4 regions of the Ferdinandcohnia sp. FSL W7-1320 genome follow, and region 1 is predicted to be linked to each of the others. Evidence: riboswitches for the same ligand, from Rfam matches in the RefSeq annotation. Region 1 holds a riboswitch; each other region holds the start of a gene.
What was found. Region 1 has a riboswitch for thiamine pyrophosphate ahead of thiM (hydroxyethylthiazole kinase). Riboswitches for the same ligand answer to the same signal wherever they lie in the genome.
Positions count from the first base shown of each region.

Region 2: it holds a riboswitch for thiamine pyrophosphate, as region 1 does, so the genes downstream of both, tenA (thiaminase II) here and thiM (hydroxyethylthiazole kinase) in region 1, are expected to answer to the same signal.
Region 3: it holds a riboswitch for thiamine pyrophosphate, as region 1 does, so the genes downstream of both, NST91_RS13535 (thiamine phosphate synthase) here and thiM (hydroxyethylthiazole kinase) in region 1, are expected to answer to the same signal.
Region 4: it holds a riboswitch for thiamine pyrophosphate, as region 1 does, so the genes downstream of both, NST91_RS14515 (3-oxoacyl-ACP reductase) here and thiM (hydroxyethylthiazole kinase) in region 1, are expected to answer to the same signal.

Region 1 covers NZ_JBBPAM010000001.1:3,557,462-3,562,194, reverse strand. The annotation lists gene NST91_RS17625 (hypothetical protein) at 1-27, opposite strand, end outside; gene NST91_RS17620 (HAAS signaling domain-containing protein) at 125-1,126, opposite strand; gene NST91_RS17615 (helix-turn-helix transcriptional regulator) at 1,113-1,460, opposite strand; gene NST91_RS17610 (YetF domain-containing protein) at 1,629-2,327, shown strand; TPP riboswitch at 2,398-2,507, shown strand; gene thiM (hydroxyethylthiazole kinase) at 2,568-3,392, shown strand; gene thiE (thiamine phosphate synthase) at 3,379-4,026, shown strand; gene thiD (bifunctional hydroxymethylpyrimidine kinase/phosphomethylpyrimidine kinase) at 4,026-4,733, shown strand, end outside.
Region 2 covers NZ_JBBPAM010000001.1:4,050,936-4,055,668, forward strand. The annotation lists gene NST91_RS19875 (ABC transporter ATP-binding protein) at 1-886, opposite strand, end outside; gene NST91_RS19880 (ECF transporter S component) at 900-1,484, opposite strand; gene tenA (thiaminase II) at 1,510-2,190, opposite strand; TPP riboswitch at 2,290-2,453, opposite strand; gene NST91_RS19890 (heavy metal-binding domain-containing protein) at 2,532-2,846, opposite strand; gene NST91_RS19895 (hypothetical protein) at 2,827-3,036, opposite strand; gene NST91_RS19900 (sigmaY antisigma factor component) at 3,033-3,236, opposite strand; gene NST91_RS19905 (YxlC family protein) at 3,223-3,582, opposite strand; gene sigY (RNA polymerase sigma factor SigY) at 3,536-4,096, opposite strand.
Region 3 covers NZ_JBBPAM010000001.1:2,700,347-2,705,079, reverse strand. The annotation lists gene NST91_RS13540 (IS110 family RNA-guided transposase) at 1-1,124, shown strand, start outside; TPP riboswitch at 1,720-1,830, shown strand; gene NST91_RS13535 (thiamine phosphate synthase) at 1,949-2,551, shown strand; gene thiO (glycine oxidase ThiO) at 2,541-3,653, shown strand; gene thiS (sulfur carrier protein ThiS) at 3,666-3,869, shown strand; gene NST91_RS13520 (thiazole synthase) at 3,872-4,639, shown strand.
Region 4 covers NZ_JBBPAM010000001.1:2,911,168-2,915,900, reverse strand. The annotation lists gene NST91_RS14525 (Na+/H+ antiporter NhaC family protein) at 1-905, shown strand, start outside; gene thiW (energy coupling factor transporter S component ThiW) at 1,697-2,200, opposite strand; gene NST91_RS14515 (3-oxoacyl-ACP reductase) at 2,222-2,983, opposite strand; TPP riboswitch at 3,074-3,180, opposite strand; gene NST91_RS14510 (hypothetical protein) at 3,316-3,714, shown strand; gene NST91_RS14505 (DNA alkylation repair protein) at 3,735-4,397, opposite strand; gene NST91_RS14500 (hypothetical protein) at 4,523-4,654, opposite strand.

The DNA.
Region 1 (4,733 bases):
CCCGATGGCGGTCAACAATTTATTCAAAGTTACCAAACTCCTTTGTTCCATATCTATTACTCATCTATATGCATTCGAGAAAAAGATTAGGACAACTAATCCCACGGGAGTTGGTAAAAGTCTGTTATCGGATACGATCCTTTCGAAAACCATCATATATACTAATTGCCGCAGATACTAAGAGAATAGTAATTACACCAATAATAAACCTAGAGTTAAAGTGATCTGGGTTCATGGTGAAAAGGTCTTCGGATATATAGGTGATAAAGGCCTGGTTCATGATATTCGGATGTATGAATATCACGATGAATACAATGGCTCCGATTAGTTCGACAGCAGCATTAGAGAAGGCCAAGCCTTTCGTCCATTGTCCCTTAATTAATTTATATAAAGCAAGTGAAATTTCTGTAACAATCACAATAAGAACGATTGGCCAGAACTGTAACAAAACGTCTTGATTTAAGGCTGGAATTACAAATTCAAGTCCATCTTTCCCGCCTTCGTAGATACCTAAAAGCTGATTTGCTTTAAAATATAGAGTTGCCCAAATGGCAGTCCATAGTAAACCTCCAAAAACTTCAAACTTTGAGATCGCTTTTTTCTTTGGGATATAGGTTATACTTTTTAAATCATCTGGAGTCCATTTTTTTAGACTGGCTGTTAATGGTTGGTCATCTTTTGATTTATCCGTTCTTTCGATAATGGCAAACACAATTGTCAGCCAAAAGAATGTTTGTATTGATACTTCAATAATTCTCCATATGCCGAAACCGACAATTTCCAATACCATATTAATGATGGTTTCCTCACCTTGTTGCCCAAGAAAATACTCAGGGATGATTGCGATGAGTGAGATAACAGCCGCAATCGGTATAATCATTTTTAATAAAGTAACATACACATCAAAATAACGTGGTCCAATAAGGTACATGGGCCGATCAAGATAACCACTGGCCAATTTTGCCGGGCTCCCTAATTTTTCTAACGCGATTTTTACATCTTCTTCATTGTAATCATCGGGCAACATGTCCTCGATTGTCGACCGCAGTTCAAGAGCAATGTCATCTCTCACTTTTTCAGGAAGTCGTCGCGTGACTTCCTGAATGTAAATTTCAATCAGATTCATAATCTTCCTCTCCCTCTAATAATTTATATAGCTCTTTCGAATTTTGAATCCATTCCTTTTTTAATTGTAAAAAGATTTCGAGACCGTATTCACTCAAAACATAGTACTTTCTGGGCCTACTCTCCGTTGTGTCCCAATTGCTTGTCACTAGTTCCTGTTTTTCCAGCCGACGAAGCAGTGGATATAACGTACTTTGCTCAATGTTGATACCTGACCCCTCTAATAACTGGACTAGGGAATAGCCATATTGTGGGGTTCGTAATTGACTCAAAACCGCTAGTGTCAACGTTCCTCTTCTTAGTTCAGTTATTAATGAGTTAAATAAATCACTCATTTACCCACCTCATTTTTATTACTATATGACATACAGTATTTGATTTATACTATGTATCGTACACTATTGTTGCGAAGAAAACAATTCTTTTTTTAAAATTGGGTGAATTAATTAAATCGCTTTATTAGGGATAAAATAAATCTCAACAAACTAAAAAGGAGTTTTATGATGGCTGCTTCACAGCTCTTACTAAGGATCGCTATTGCTTTTGTTGTGTTATTTGTACTTGCAAGAATAATGGGAAGAAAAGAAATCAGTCAAATGACATTTTTTAATTTTGTTTCTGCCATTGCTATAGGCTCTATTGCCGCAAATTTTGCAATGAATTCAAATGTAAGTATAGTAAATGGGGTACTAGCGTTAATAGGCTGGACTGTTTTTACATTAGCGATTGCTTTTATTGATATAAAGTCGAAAAAAGCAAGGAAAGTAACAACAGGGGAACCGATCATTGTGATAAAAGAAGGAAAGGTTATGGAGAATTCACTTCGTTCAACACGACTAGATATGGATACCCTTAATTCAATATTAAGACAAAAAGGGTACTTTTCTATTAAAGATGTACAGTATGCCATCTTTGAAACTAGTGGCCAACTTTCGGTGATGCCATACGAACATAAAATGCCTTACACAAAAGAGGATGCCAGTGTTAAGAGTAATCCCTATATATATCCAACCTCGACCGAGGTCATCTCAGACGGTGTAATTAATAACATGAATCTTTCTAGATTAAATTTAGATACAAACTGGCTAAACCAACAATTAAAAAATGCTGGGGTGACGGATGCATCTGAGGTCTTTTATGCAGAGGTACAAAAAGATGGGACACTATACATTGACAACATAGACGACAATATGATGCATTAAGCCTCCGGAAAAATGTATAGGACTTAAAAAGAATGACAGCACAGATTCGTATGCTATAATAGAATCAAATTGAATAGTGCAGGGGAGCTCACACTTGTGGGCTGAGAGTAAGCAAAATGTAGCTTTGACCCTTTACCTGATTTGGATAATGCCAACGTAGGGAATGTGTGTAAGTATGACGATTCATGCGGTATATCTGTTTCAGGTATACCGCATTTTTTATTTGAATGGAGGATTACCATGTTTGAGCAAATCTTAAAAAACGTTAGGCAAAAAACACCGCTCGTCCATAATATTACAAACTATGTGACGGTTAATGATGTTGCAAATATCGTCCTTGCTTGTGGAGGTTCACCGATTATGGCGGACGATCCAAAAGAAGTGGTGGATATTACAAGTATTTGCAATGCGCTTGTGATTAATATCGGTACATTAAATGAGAGAACGATAGAATCTATGATTTTAGCAGGGAAGGCAGCAAACAAACTAGGACATCCTGTTGTTTTGGATCCAGTTGGAGCAGGGGCGTCCAGCCTAAGAACTAATACTGTTTATCAGCTTTTAGATGAGATACGATTTGCTGTTATCAGAGGGAACCTATCAGAAATAAAAACGGTGCATGCAGGCAGTGGAAATACCAAAGGTGTGGACGCAGCTGCAGAAGACGTCATCAATGAAGGTAATCTCGAAGAAATGATTCAGTTTGCTAAACAGGTAAGTAAACAAACAGGTGCAGTCATTGTAATCACAGGTGCTATAGATATCGTTGCGAACACGTACGAAGCATTTGCAATCAGAAATGGCCATCCGTTGATGTCGAAAATTACAGGGACAGGCTGTATGCTTACTTCTGTTGTAGCTGCTTATTGTGGAGCGAATCCTAGTGAAATTTTAAAGAGTACAGCCGCAGCAGTGAGCGCAATGGGATATTGCGGTGAATTAGCTCATCAAAAAGTAGAAGAAATGGATGCAGGAACTTCATCATTCCGTATGTACTTGATTGATGTGATGAGTAAACTAAATTTTTTGCAATTGCAAGGTGGTATGAACATTGAAAATCGATAAAAAATTTATGCAACTATATGCAGTAACAGACCGTGCCTGGACAGGCAGCCAAACCTTAGTGGAACAAGTCGAAGCAGCGTTAAAAGGTGGTATTACATTCCTTCAACTAAGAGAAAAGAATCTTGGGTATGATGATTTTTTACAAGAAGCTATTGAACTTAAAATGTTAACGGCTTTTTATGATATTCCTTTTGTTATTAACGATAATGTTGAAATTGCGCTAGCTTGTGATGCAGATGGTGTGCATGTTGGTCAAGAGGATATGCGGGTTGAAAAAGTACGTGAAATGATTGGCACGGATAAAATTCTAGGCGTGTCGGCTCAAAATGTAGAACAAGCTATTGCTGCTGAGAAAGCTGGTGCAGATTATCTTGGTATTGGTTCGGTATTCCCAACAGGTACAAAAAAAGACGCGAAACCAATGACATTCGAAACCGTGCAAGAAATTTGTAAGAGTGTTTCGATTCCCATCGTTGCAATTGGTGGGATTAATAAAACAAATATTTTAGAGTTAGTTGGAAGTGGGGTAGACGGTGTTGCGGTTGTATCGGCAATCTTTGCACAGTCCGATATCACAGCCGCTACAAAGGAGTTAAATAAGCTTTCAGCAACGATGGTAGGGAGTGGAAAATAATGAAAAAGGTATTGACGATTGCAGGATCTGATTGTAGTGGAGGAGCTGGAATTCAGGCAGATATTAAAACAATTACAGCCCATAATATGTATGCAATGAGTGCAATCACAGCTCTTACTGCTCAAAATACAACTGGCGTATACGGGGTTCTCGATTCGACTCCTGAATTTGTCGGGCAACAGCTGGATTGCATCATGACTGATATTTTTCCTGATAGTGTAAAAATCGGCATGGTGTCATCTCCTGAAATCATCCATAAAATCGTGGAAAAACTAGAAGAATATAAGCCTTCAAATATAGTAGTGGATCCAGTCATGATATCAACTAGTGGGAGTAGACTTTTGAGTGAATCGGCAATGGACGCCTTGATTAGTCAATTAATTCCGCTTGCTACTATTATTACACCCAATATTCATGAGGCTGAGGCGCTTGGTGGGATGGAGATTACCACGAAGGAAGACATGCAAGTGGCTGCCCAAAAATTGTACGAAACCTATAAAGGGGCCATTTTGATTAAAGGTGGACATCTTGAAGATACTGCGGATGACCTATTATATAATAATGGCGAGTTCACATGGTTCCCTGGAGAACGGATCAGTAACCCGAACACGCATGGCACAGGTTGTACACTCTCATCAGCCATTGCTTGTAATTTAGCAAAAGGCCATGATATTAAAACGAGTATAAAAGAAGCAAAACAATATATT
Region 2 (4,733 bases), 490 kb from region 1:
TTCTCCCCTTGACCACAATCCACTCTCCTTCCTGAACTTGAACATCGTTAATATATATTTTTTCCTTTTTCTGTCTATATCCCTTAAATTCCTCTAGTCGAATAGATGGGGGATTAAACTCTGCTGTATTAATAGATTGCATCCATTTAAAGTCTTGAACAAAGTGATCCCAGACTCCTGGATACCAAATACCTTGTTCGTTGATGACCGTTTTATAATTAGAAAAAATTTCAGTTTTAGATCCATCTGCAATAATCTCTCCAGCTTCGTTGAAAAGGATTATTCGATCAACAATTGGAAGGACGTGCTCCAGTTTATGCTCTACGATGACCACTGTTTTATCCACCATAACATTTCTTATCACTTCCCAAATTTCCTGTGTCCCAGCTGGATCAAGCATGGATGAAGGCTCATCTAAAAATAATACGTCTGGCTCTAATGCCAATACAGATGCTATGGCTAAACGTTGTTTCATTCCTCCTGACAAGGTTTGGATGTTTGTGTGGATATCTTCCAAATCTAATCCAACTTGCTCTAAAAGACTTTTTATCCGTTCATCCATTTGATCCCTAGGAATTTGTAAATTTTCTAAGACAAATGCAAGTTCCTCATCAACATAAGGCATGCAAAACTGTGAATCAGGATCCTGAAAAACATAGCCCCATGCTTTGGGGATCTGTAACTTATCTACCTTCATTGGTAATTCTATCGAGTTTGGGATAATCCCGCTTAACACTTGAAGAATTGTTGACTTTCCACAACCTGAAGGCCCGAGAATTAATATTTTCTCCCCTTTTTTAATATGGCAAGATAAGTCCTTAAAAAGCAAGGACTTATCTCCAGGAAATGTTAAACGTAGGTATTCTACAAAGGCAATTGATTCCATATTCGATCCCCTTTTATTTTTGATCTAGTGCATCAAAATCACTGCTGGATAGTGGGCGTACAAGTTTTGTTACCCCTGTCATTTCCAAGGCACTAACTAGGTAATAAGCAAAAACACCAGCAAACAAGATGGAACCTACGAATCTAGCAACTAGGAACAAAATGAGATTCCAGGTAGCTAAGTCACCTATTTCTCCATACGCAAAATCCATTATTACTGACCCTAGACAAGAAGCTATTGCTGCCAAGACGACCACAGCAAGATTATATTTTCTATATCGAAAGAGCATAAACACTGCTTCAGCAAACAGCCCCTGTACAACACCGTACAGCAGAACGGTTAGGCCCCATGGAGACCCTAAAATAAATTCACCTGAGGCAGCTGCAATTTCTGCCAGTAATGCAACACCAGGTTTACGAATCACAAGATACGCAACAGTCGCTGCAATAAACCACATTCCATAGATTAACTGATCGGCGTGCAGCCCAATCGGCTTTACAACATAATATAAAGAACCCCAAACAATATAAACAATTCCAAATGCAATGGCGATTACGATCGTAACCAAAATATCAGTTAGTTTTAATCCTTTGCTCATTAATACCTCTCCTCTTCTCCTTCGTTCAGACAGATAGTTTTGATTGAACTGGCCAGTTCTCTAATTTGTACGCCATTTCCCAAAAGGAGTATTCATATTGACTACTAATCATAAAATGTTCCTTCATGCGGTCACGATCCTCTTGCGTCGCTTTTTCTGCCAATTCATTTACTCTATCGATCTGTTCTTCAACTAGTTCTTTAAACCAATCCCCACCATACGCCGCAATCCACTCCTGATAAATCGGCTCTTCTGGTTTGCAACCTTTAAGTCTTTCACCAATTTCATAATATAGCCAATAACATGGTAATAAAGCAGCAATTACATCACCCAAATGACCTGAATATGCGGCTCTATACAAGTGTGATGTATATGCATATGCTGTCGGTGCGGGTTTAAAGTTTTTTCTTTCTTCCTCCGTAATCCCAAGTCTTCCGGAAAAGCTTTTATGCAGCGCTAGTTCGGCCTCGTAAGTTCCTTGAGCGTGAATAGCAAGCCTGTTTGTTGTATGTAAGTCCTCCGCCTTTGCTGCGCCTAAAGATTGCACTTTTGCAAAATGAGTTAAGTAATAGGCATCCTGCATGACATAGTAACGGAAACATTTAATTGGTAATGTACCGTCTCCAATCCCTGTGACAAATGGATGGTCAAAGCTTGCCTCCCAAATATCGTTTGCCTCTTTACGTATTTCTTCTGAAAATAACATGTTCAATTCTCCTCCCTTTACTGTTATTTGCAAAATAAAAAACCACCTTCTTTACCAACGTAAAGAAAGTGGTTTGGATTTAGACAAATAAAAATAAAGAGACCCGTCTACCCACTTCCCTACGCTGGTATCAACCAGATCAGGTTCTAAGGGTCTCAAGGTTATGATAAAACAATCCTCAATCTCAGCCTTCCGGTAAACGATTCAAAGGTATAACACCATTAATACATTTACCTTATTTAAAGGCACCCCTAGTGGAATAATATTATTTATGCAATTTTTCTTATTTCCAATCATAACATGTTGGAAATAATTATCAAGGCTTTTTTAAGTTTTACTAGTTACTCTACATAAACTGCTGTTCCATATGCAATAATTTCAGATGCATTTTGCATAACAGCTGAGGTTTGTAATCGCATCCCGATTACTGCATTTGCTCCTTTTGCTTTTGCATCTTCCACCATTCGACCAATTGCTTTTTGGCGGGCTTCTTCTAGCATTTCAGTATAATCGGAGATCTCTCCTCCAACAATTGTTTTTAATCCAGCCATTATATCTTTACCAATATGCTTTGACTGAACTGTACCTCCTCTTGCAAATCCTTTAAGTTCTTTTACTTCTTTTCCAGGTACAAAATCAGTAGTCACGATAATCATTTTCGTCATCCTCCTCTTTCTCACGTTTTCGTTCCCATACTAATAGGGCAAATAATAGAATAATGGCAACCATGTAAAAGGCATAGAATGTTAGTGCCTTTGAAATATCAATAAACAAAAATACAATTCCTACGATTTGTCCAACAATGGCTATCATTAATACAATATATTTTGCAATATTCCTCATCATTCCCTACCTGCTTTACGTCGATAAATTTTTCTTGCAATAATAAGATAACAAAGAAGGGGCAACGGTGATTGAATTAATCCCCATATTCCCCAAAACCAATAATTATGCCCCCGCTTTCGAGCATCTAAAAACAACCAAAAGCTTTGAATAAGAAGGGCAATCACTGCCACCATAATAAGTAGAGTATCATTCGTATTCATGTACAATCACCTTTTTTCGATAACGAAAGAAGCTATATACTGGAAAGCTAATTGTTGCAATACCTTGAATCACAATAAATGCAAGAGGAAGACGGAAAAATGACGTTATTAAAGCCGTCATGATGAATAATGCAATCAAAATAAATGCGGTCAGTTCTCGTCTAAACTTCTTCTTTTGTTTTTGTTGTGCAGTTGCTACCATTTGTTCAAATACTTGTAGGTCCGGAGTGAAAACCGAGTAATGATGATCTATTTTAGTGAGTGCTTCATTTATATCTTGAATCGTTTCTGGATCCTCTTCAAGTCGTTGTTCGTTTTTTAATAGAGTTAGCTTGTTTTTCTTCATTAGGTCTCAACTCCTTTCTCACTGTATGAATTCCATTATGTATTCTTGATTTAACAGTACCGATGGCGATATGAAGCATATCAGCGATTTCTTCATATGAATATCCATAATAATGTTTGAGAACAATTGGAATCCGAATTTCATCTGAAAGCCTTCCCAGTGCATCAAGAACATCATTCCAATCCTCAGAATGGTTCTCGAATTGCCACTTCATTTTTCGTAATGCTTGCTCCTGTTGATAATTTTGTTCGCGTTTCTTTTTGCGGATAGTGTCTATGTATAAGTTCGTAGCAATTGTTATGAGCCATGAGGAGAATTTTGCTTTACCGTTATACATATTAATTTTTTCCATGCTTTTCATCATTGCCTCTTGTGCGATGTCTTCAGCAATATCAGGTTTCATTGTAACTTTTATTAAATACTTAACTAAAAAAGGATAATGTTCTTTAAAAAGCATTGCAAACGCGAGTGAGTCACCACGCTTTGCACTGCGAATTAGTTCCTTTTCATCCATGCATTGAATTCTCCCCCGAGAAAATTTGTTATTTTTTATTTTTCGCTAATAATACGTATGAAGTCATTAAAAAGTTCACTCTCAGTTAAAAAAAATTTATTATATACGTTTTCAACAGTTTAACCCATCCTATAGAAAATTACATTCCCCATTTTGACTCAAAATGGAGTTATCCTCGGATCTTGCCCAAATCATGCGAAATTAGGATTCTTGCTTGGAGATTTCCATTGGCCCTTGCCTGTATCACACCTTTATTCAGACTCATGACTGGGGATTTCCTCCGGCCTTGTCTGAATCACACCATTATTCAGACTCATCCTTGGAGATTTCCTCGGGCCATGTCTGAAATCACACCATTATTCGGACTCATACTTAGTGGTTTCCTCTGGCCTTGTCTGAATCACACCCGCATTCGGACTCATGCCTAGAGATTTCCTATAGCCTTGTCCGAATCACACCCTTATTCAGACTCATACTTAGTTGTTTCCTCCGGCCTTGTCTGAATCACACCATTATTCAGACTCATACTTGGAGATTTCCTCGGGCCATGTCTGAAATCACACCATTATTCGGACTCATCCTTAGTAGTTTCCTCTGGCCTTGTCTGAATCACACCCGCATTCGGACTCATGCTTGG
Region 3 (4,733 bases), 860 kb from region 1:
TGAAGGATACCATAAAATACGTAGGTTTAGACGTTTCAAAGGAAAAAATTTCTGTTGCGATTGCTGAAGAAGGAAGAGAAGCACCTAGATATTATGGAATGATCCCACATTCCTTAGAAGCTATTAAAAAGTTAGTTAAGAAATTAGGAGATAAAAAACAAATAAAAGTTTGTTATGAAGCCGGCCCAACAGGTTACCCATTGTACCGTTTTTTCTTAAGTTTAGGCATTGAGTGTTTTGTAATCGCACCGTCACTAATCCCGTCTAAGCCAGGAGAACGGATTAAAACAGACCGAAGGGATGCGGTTAGGCTTGCTCAATTATTCCGTGCTGGTGAATTAACATCCATTTATGTACCAACTGAAGACGATGAAGCTCTTCGAGATTTAGTTCGTGCTCGCGAAGATGCCAAAGAGGATGAGTTAAGGGCAAAACACCGACTCACTAAGTTTTTATTAAGACACAATATTAAGCCTCCTACTGATGTTCGTAAATGGACCCTTAAGTATCGGGAATGGTTAAACAAGTTAGAATTTACTCGTTCTACGTCTAGAATTGTATTTCAAGAATATTACTATCAACTTCAAGAGATCGAACAACGGATAAAACGGTTAGAGAAAGAAATAGATATCCAAGCAACCGAAGGTTTACACGCTCCTGTAATTCAAGCACTTCAATCGCTTAGAGGTGTGGCAACTATTACAGCCACAAGTTTAGTGGCAGAGATTGGGTCCTTTAAAAGATTTACCTCGGCTAAACAATTCATGTCATATGTAGGTCTTATCCCAAGCGAATATTCTAGTGGTGAGAGTCGAAGACAAGGTAAGATTACGAAAACAGGGAATAAACACGTTCGCCGTCTTCTGATAGAAGCAGCCTGGAGTTATCGATATCAACCTGCAGTAAAAGGAGAATTAAAAAGAAGACAAGAAGGTCAGTCGGCCGTTGTTCAAGCTATATCATGGAAAGCTCAAAATCGTCTTCATAAAAAGTATTTCCGATTATTATCAAGGGGTAAAGAAAGTGGGAAAGTCGTAACGGCAGTGGCAAGAGAACTAGCTGGGTTTATCTGGGCAGTCACGCAGGAAATAGAAACAAACTCTAGAGTTTTAATTGAATCTTAATCTATTATAAAAATTCGTTTATAAAAAACTGCAGTTAAATTATGTGATTTTAAGAGTAGGGCTCGAAGGCAAAGTATAACACCGGAAAGGATAATCCACGTGGTCCCTTTGTGCTATGTCTAAATAGGCTAACGCACGTGACGAGTTGGTGGTAGATCCTTTATACGGAAAGATAAAATGTGAGAATCCACGAATATCAGAGTGCTTACCGAAGCTTAGACTTTTGCCTTCGTGCCGTGTTCTTAACTTCTGAATAAAGGAGGAATTTAATTCTCAGCTTAAAAAAGTGTCTCAATCTATGGATTACCAGTCAAGGAGAGCACTTGACAGGCAATCCATAGATTGAGGAGTAGTCAGTAAGCTGAGAAGGGAAATCCCTAGACATAAAATGTCTCAAACATTTATAAAAAAGAAAAGAAGCCAAAAATGCTTCTCTTCTTAAGTGCGCCAAAAAACGGCAATTATAATTAGGGATTCGAGGGGAACTTGACAGTTTCGTTCATATCAGGGACCTGTCCCTCTGACCCCTTGGAAACTTATGCCTTTTCAATTGGACGGAATTGTGGTAATTTTAGGTTATAAGTTAATAGTTTTGTATTTTCACTAGGGGAACTCTTGATAAGAGCTGAGAAAAAAGTAGTTTACTTTGAAACCCTCATTACCTGAACAGGCTTGTACCTGCGTAGGGATGTGGTTAAGGCAATCGTTTTTTATGTGTATACATAACAACCACTTTCCTACTTTGGAGAGTGGTTTTTTGTTGTGCTTTAGCCGTTATATTCCTTTTTTACGCTGCAAGTTGTTAGACGAAAAGGAGTAGTTCAATGAAATTAATTGCTGTGACCGATGATCGACAATCTGTAAAAGCTGTTGCTGAAAAAATTATTGCGATTAAAGATGTAATTGATTTCGTGCAGATTCGAGAGAAATCAAAATCTGTTCTAGAAATAGTGTCCTTAATCGAATATTTACTTAACAACGGTATGAAGAAAGAGAAAATCATCATCAATGACCGCCTAGATGTTGCACTATGTATGGATATACCTACTGTCCATTTACCTGAACATGGCCTCCCTGTAAAGATGGTGAAAAAATGTTACCCGCAAATAAAAGTGGGTTGCAGTGTTCATTCCTTTGAAAAAGCAAAAGAAGTGGAGACAGATGGAGCCGATTACATCCTATATGGCCATTGCTTTGAAACCAATAGCAAACAAGGTCTAGCCCCAAACGGCGTTGAGCCTATATTACAAATGAAAAAAGAACTAAGCATCCCTGTTTATGCAATTGGTGGCATTACGTTAGAAACATTACCATCAATCCAAGCAGTTGGGCCGGATGGTGTGGCAATCATGTCCAGTATTTTTGCGACAGATGAACCTTATTCCATCACAAAAACATTCAGTGAGGCGATTCACCATGAAAAATAGGTACGAAGTAGTTGTAATTGGTGGTGGAATTATTGGTTGCTCCATTGCTTATTATTTAGCCACTGCACAAATGGATGTTGCTCTATTTGATGGAGGACAAATTGGTGCGAAAACAACCAAGGCTGCTGCTGGCATGCTAGGTGCTCATTCAGAAAGTGATGGTGATTTCTCCCTCTTCTTCCCTTTTGCAAGGTCGAGTCAATTTGAGTACATACGATTAAAAGATGAACTTTTTGATTTAAGTGGGATTGATATTGGATATCGAAATGGCGGTATTATAAAGCTAGCACTCACTGAAAATGAAATGCAAGACCTCCATTCACTTTTAAAGCAACCTACTGTAAAAGAGTTGAGCCGGCAAGAAGTCCAATGTATGGAACCCGGGATTAGCAATGACGTTTTAGGAGCTGCCTATATCAAAGATGATGTGAACGTCATTCCGACTAGTACCTGTGAGGCTTTTGCAAAAAGCGCCCAAGTACTTGGTGCTTCTATTTTTGATAGCTGCCACGTCTATGGAGTCGAAAAACATGGAAACAACTACAATATGAAGACTGCAAAAGGCAATGTCCAAGCAAAGTACATCGTAATTGCAACTGGTGTCTATAGTAATCACCTTTTTCAGAATCTAGGAATCTCTGAACAACTGTCATCTGTAAAAGGAGAAAGTATCATTGTTCAGCACGAGAAGCCTCTTTTACAACACACGTTGTTTCATGACAAATCTTATATCGTGCCAAGAAATAACGGGAAACTCGTGATCGGGGCAACGATGATTCCAGATGACTGGAGTGAATCGATCAACCTTGATAGTGTTGAGAGTTTAATTAATAAAGCGAAAATGATGCTCCCCTCCTCTGCTAACTGGAAGATTGAAGGGTTTACATCTGGTTTGAGACCTACCACATTTGATGGGCATCCATTTATCGGCAGACACCCTGAGGAGGAACAAATTTTGATTGCCTGTGGCCATTTTCGAAATGGGATTCTCCTTGCCCCCGCAACTGGGAAAATGATACGTGACCTAATTTTAAATAAAGAGGTAAAACAGGAATGGATCGATGCTTTTCGTATTGATCGAAGACAAAAAACGTTGATTTAGGGAGGTGAGAACATGAAGATTAGACTTAACGGAGAGCAGGTTGAACTTCCTGAAGAAGTAAATTCAGTGGATAAGCTTTTGACTCATTATAACTTGGAAAATCGGATCGCGATTGTAGAGATTAATGAGGATATTATTCAAAAAGATGACTATAAAGCGATGAGACTTAAAAATGGCGATATTATTGAAATCGTCCAATTTGTAGGAGGAGGATAATCATGTTAACAATAGCAAATCGTACATTCCATTCTAGACTTTTATTAGGAACAGGAAAATATCCATCTTTTGAAATTCAAAAGCAAGCTGTTGAGGTTTCAGATGCTGAAATTTTAACGTTTGCTGTGAGAAGAATGAACATTTTTGAAGAAAGTCAGCCCAATTTTTTAGAGCAATTGGACTTAACGAAATATACACTTCTTCCAAATACAGCAGGAGCTAAAACTGCTGAGGAAGCGGTTCGAATAGCGAAACTAGCTAAAGCATCTGGATTGTGTGACATGATTAAGGTTGAGGTTATAGGAGATGACAGGTCCCTTTTACCAGACCCAATCGAAACGTTGAAGGCATCGGAAATGCTTCTCAATGAAGGTTTCATTGTGTTGCCGTATACGTCAGATGATGTAGTGCTAGCTAAGCGATTAGAGGATCTCGGTGTACATGCGATTATGCCGGGGGCAAGTCCAATTGGTTCAGGTAAAGGAATTATTAACCCGTTAAATCTAAAATTTATTATTGAGCAATCTCAAGTTCCGGTCATTATTGATGCGGGAATTGGTTCACCAAAGGATGTTGCTCATGCAATGGAACTTGGAGGAGATGGTGTTCTGTTAAATACGGCTGTTTCAGGTGCAAAGGATCCAGTAAAAATGGCACTCGCTGTCAAACTTGCGTTAGAAGCAGGAAGACTAGGCTATGAGGCCGGACGCATTGAGGAAAAAGATTACGCAGTAGCGAGTAGCCCTTTAACAGGGTTGGTAGGATCTTAACAATTACTGAAAACCAATGGCCTGACCCCATAAGCATGCTTAAAGGCAGGCCATTGGAATATCCACGTTCATGAATATTGTTGCAACTCCAATA
Region 4 (4,733 bases), 650 kb from region 1:
TTGTCGAAGGTGGCATTAAAGGTCTTGATTTAGGGATGTCTGCCTACCAAGTATTTTTATTAAGTATTTTGTTTAATTTTTATGCGATTGTGATGCTCCTTATTGGAATCATTCAAACATTTTGGCCATCTAAAAAAAGTGATAAATCCCACCAGCATGCAGATGAGGAAGAACATGATCATGAATTTCACCGAATTGGAATTAAGAAAGAACTTTCTCTTGTAAAGGCACAACCTTGGCATTTAATTGTCCCAGTGTTTTTACTTCTAGGATTGTCTCTCTATCTGCTATGGGAAAACGGTAGATCACTTGGTGCTCAATCGGTCTTTGAGGCTTTTTCAATGGCCGATGCAACCTTTGTCATGCTGCTTGCTGTATTTATCACACTAATTTTCACTTTTGTGTTTTATGTAATCCGAAAGCAGAAATTACATGAAATAATGTATCATTTTTACGATGGTGGAAACCAAATGATGCAGGCGATTACCCTTCTCATTCTTATATGGGCTCTTACCTTATCGGCTGAGGAACTAGGATTTTCTGAATTTATTAGTTCCACTTTAGGCTCATTTTTACCAGGGTTTTTAACACCTGCGACGATTTTTCTAATTGGGTCAGTTGTTGGGTACTTTATTGGTTCCTCTTGGGGAACATGGGGGTTATTTATGCCGCTTGGAATTGCTTTGGCCCTTTCGACTGGTGCCTCCATCCCACTAACCGTCGGAGCTGTTTTTGCGAGCGGAGCATTTGGAGCTTTGACTTCACCACTTGGTGACACAACGATAACCACGGCCTCAATACTAGATTTAGAACTAGTGGATTATGCACAATATAAATTAAAGGTTTCAGCAATAGGAGGAGTAATTGCCATTGTGTTATATATCATTGGTGGTTTGATATTTTAAAAAAGATTAAATTAACATGCAGATAGTTCGGTTATTGTGGTGGAGAAACATTCGTTTTGGAAATCAATTCTACCTTATTTTGGAATTTACGCATGATTTAAATTGGTAAACTAAATAAAAGCATACGCATTTCAACTCTACGTATGCTTTTATCACTTTTTCGCTTAAAAATAATACACGAATGGATATTTCTTACATTTTTAATCATAATTGAAATCAATTCTACCTTTTTTTGGAATTTACGCATGACTTTATATTGCTAAACTATCTAAAAGCATACGCATTTCAATTTTACGTATGCTTTTATCGCTTTTTCGCTTAAAAAATGATACACAAATGGATATTTATTACAGTCTTAATCTTAATTGAGATCGAATCTACCTTATTTTGGAATTTACGTATGACTTTATATTGCTAAATTATATAAAAGCATACGCATTTCAATTTTACGTATGCTTTTATCGCTTTTTCGCTTAAAAAATGATACACAAATGGATATTTATTACAGTCTTAATCTTAATTGAAATCAACTCTACCTTATTTTGGAATTTACGTATGACTTTATATTGCTAAATTATATAAAAGCATACGCATTTCAACTTTACGCATGCTTTTATCACTTTTTCGCTTAAAAACAATACACAAATGGAAATCTACTACATTTTTAATCTAAATTGAAATTTCTACCTTTTTTGTTAGTTATTTACTTGTAATTCATTCGTATGCATGTAATGGTTTTTTTCTACGTAGTCTGAACTACAACACATACAAGTTTAGTCTCCTCAAGTTTCTTAGAAGTTTCGTTCTAGATATTTATTGAACGCGGGGTTTTTTAATACGATTCCAACAATGATAAATCCAAAAATAGATCCCACAATGGAGCTGAAAATAAACGATGGTATGAAGCCAAAAATGGCTGCATCCTGTCCAAGAATAAGCGTGGCAATTGGATAACAAGCAATTGCCCCTAAGATCCCTGTTCCAATAATTTCACCTGTCATTGCCATTGACGCTTTCTTAGTTTTTGTATAAAGGATTGCTGCTAAAAAAGCTCCTATCATACTTCCTGGAAAGGCAAATAAAGAGCCAGTCCCAAGCATGTTTCGAAGTAAAGATACAGAAAAAGCTTGAAGCACGGCGTATGCTGGACCTAAGATAACCGCCGACAAGACATTAATAAAATGCTGCATAGGAAATACTTTTGTGAAACCTATTGGAATTGCAAATAAATGACTTGTAACTGTTCCGATAGCGACAAGCATTGCTGTGAGTGTCATTTTTAGTGTTTTACTCAAGATGAATCCCCCATTACCGATTTAATTCATTACCAAACCGCCGTCAACAATAAGGTTTTGACCCGTTACCCCTTTACTCCAAGGTGATGCAAAGAAAAGAACTGCGTTTGCTACATCTTCCGGTGTTGTTACTTTTTGTAGTGGCGTAGATTCCTTTATCAATTGGAAAACCTCTTCAGACGTTGCCGAACTTGCATCCGTTGTTTGAAGTAATCCCCCAGAAATCATATTTACGTTTATTCCATATGGACCAAGGTCTTTTGCCATGTTCCGAGTGAATCCTAAAAGAGCTGCTTTGCTAGTGTTGTAATCATGGTAAGCAACAACAGGATTTTGAAAGAGATTCGTGCCAATTGTTACAATACGTCCAAAGCCAAGCTCTTTCATGTCTGGAAGTGCTGCTTGTGTTGTATGTAAAGCTCCTTTTATTGCTCCTTCGAGCTGTGCGTGAAAATCCTCCCAAGAAATAGTTTCGGCGTTCTTTCTTGCGACTGGGTCAAAACGAAAATTGATTAAGGCATTATTTACAACGGTTGTTATAGGTTGATCAAAATATTTTTTCGCTTCAACAAATAGATTCTGTACTTGTTCACGATTTCTCACATCAGCTTGAATGGAGATCGCATTTTCACCGATTTCTTCTTGTAGAGAACGAGCTTTTGCTTCACTATGAAAATAGTTGATTACTACCTTTGCCCCTTCATTCGATAAAGCTTTTACGATTTCCTTTCCTAATCCTCGTGCACCACCGGTAACGAGAATAACCTGATTTTGTAGTTTCATTCTAGTAGCCTCCTCAAATAGAAAATAAGAAAAACGCAAAAAACCAGTTCCACATAAATGGACCTGGTTTAAGGTATCAAGAAAAAATGGACATTTTCCACTCTACTTTCCTCCGCCGGTATAATCCGGATCAGGTCCAAAGGGTTAAAAAACGCACGCTTTTCTCTCAGCCCAATCGGGCACCCCTAGTAGTTACGAATATTCTTTCTATAAGGATAGTATGTACTTGCAAAAATGTAAAGGTATTTGATGAATTCAAGATTCTAAGATTCATTATATGGTATAATATGGATAACAGTCTGAATATTCAATTTATAGAAAGGAGTGCTGGGATGTTATTTTATTTAATGATCGCTCTATTTGCAGTAGGAATTGGAGCGATTGGTTGCGGTATTTTTATGTTTTTTGTAAAAATGGAAAAGAAAAAGGCGTTTATTATAAGTTTAATAGGATTATTCATTATTATAGTGACCATGGGTTCTGGTAATCTTCGCCCCTCCTATGAGAAAGAAACCTCCATAATCGTTCAGGAAGTTTCCGTATCGGCCAAAAAAAATGGTGATGGAAAATACAGTTGTAATGTAAGTGATCCATACAGCGTGTATCAGTTTTATAGCGAAGATAAAAAAGAGGTCGAGGATTTTTGCGCTCAATTTAGCAAAGGTGAAACATATGAAATCACATTCCAGTTTAAATCTGGTAAATATACCATTTTAGGAGTAATTAAGTAAAGGCCGGGAGATTCCTGGCCTTAAATATATTTACTACCTTCTCTAACACTTAGCTTTTGCAATGGTGTTTCATTTATAAATTGACGGACTGAATCTGGGTTTGTCTTTGAGTATTCGCGCAAAGCCCAGCCAATTGCTTTTTGGATGAAAAATTCTTTACTTGTTGCATTGGCTTTTATGTATTTGTACAGGATGTTTTCATTTGTTTCTTCCTTATATTTTAACTGGAAAAGAATTGATGAACGTGTAAGCCATAAATGCTCACCAAATGCCCAGCCTTCAATTGTTTCCTCTATCATACTAGGTGTTACTTTAGCAATATTTCCAACTATATGTGGTGAAAGAACATCGACAGTATCCCACCAAGATTTTGTAGTAATGAGCTCTTCGATAAAAGTTAAATGGCTACTATTGACTTTTTTTATAGATCTAACTAAATAATCCTGTGCAGCATATTGGTATTCCCGTTCATCCTTTTTCCACAACTGTGTAACAAGTTCAAGATTTAAATCCTTTTTTAATATTCCTGTTTCATTATAAAAATTACGTGTTAATTGTCTCCTTAAAGGTGTTTTTATTCCGAGAAACGGAAAATGGTTTTTCATATATTTTTGCATCGGTAACGCATTAGCGGGATTACTATGTTCTTCGAATAATGTAACGAGATGGTTTAAATCCTCCATTGTATTGCTCCTTTAAAAGATTTGGTATCCTCATTGTACTCGATGCTCCTATTCTTACAAAATAAAAAATACTATCTTTTCTATGTAAGTATACGTACGAAAAGATAGTATTTTAAATTCGTTACTTATTGCATTTTAATAGGTGTTACGACTGCAAATAGGTTTTCTGTTGGATTGTTGAGGTTGACTTCAATTACTTTATACCCTTCACTATCCTTGTAATCATTTGTAACTTGTGTTTTAATCTCGTTGCTCATTTTCCGTACTTCCCTTCTAACATTTTTCTCACACAATAAGTAGTATATGATGAGGTAACGAAAATGTGCTTTCTTTTAA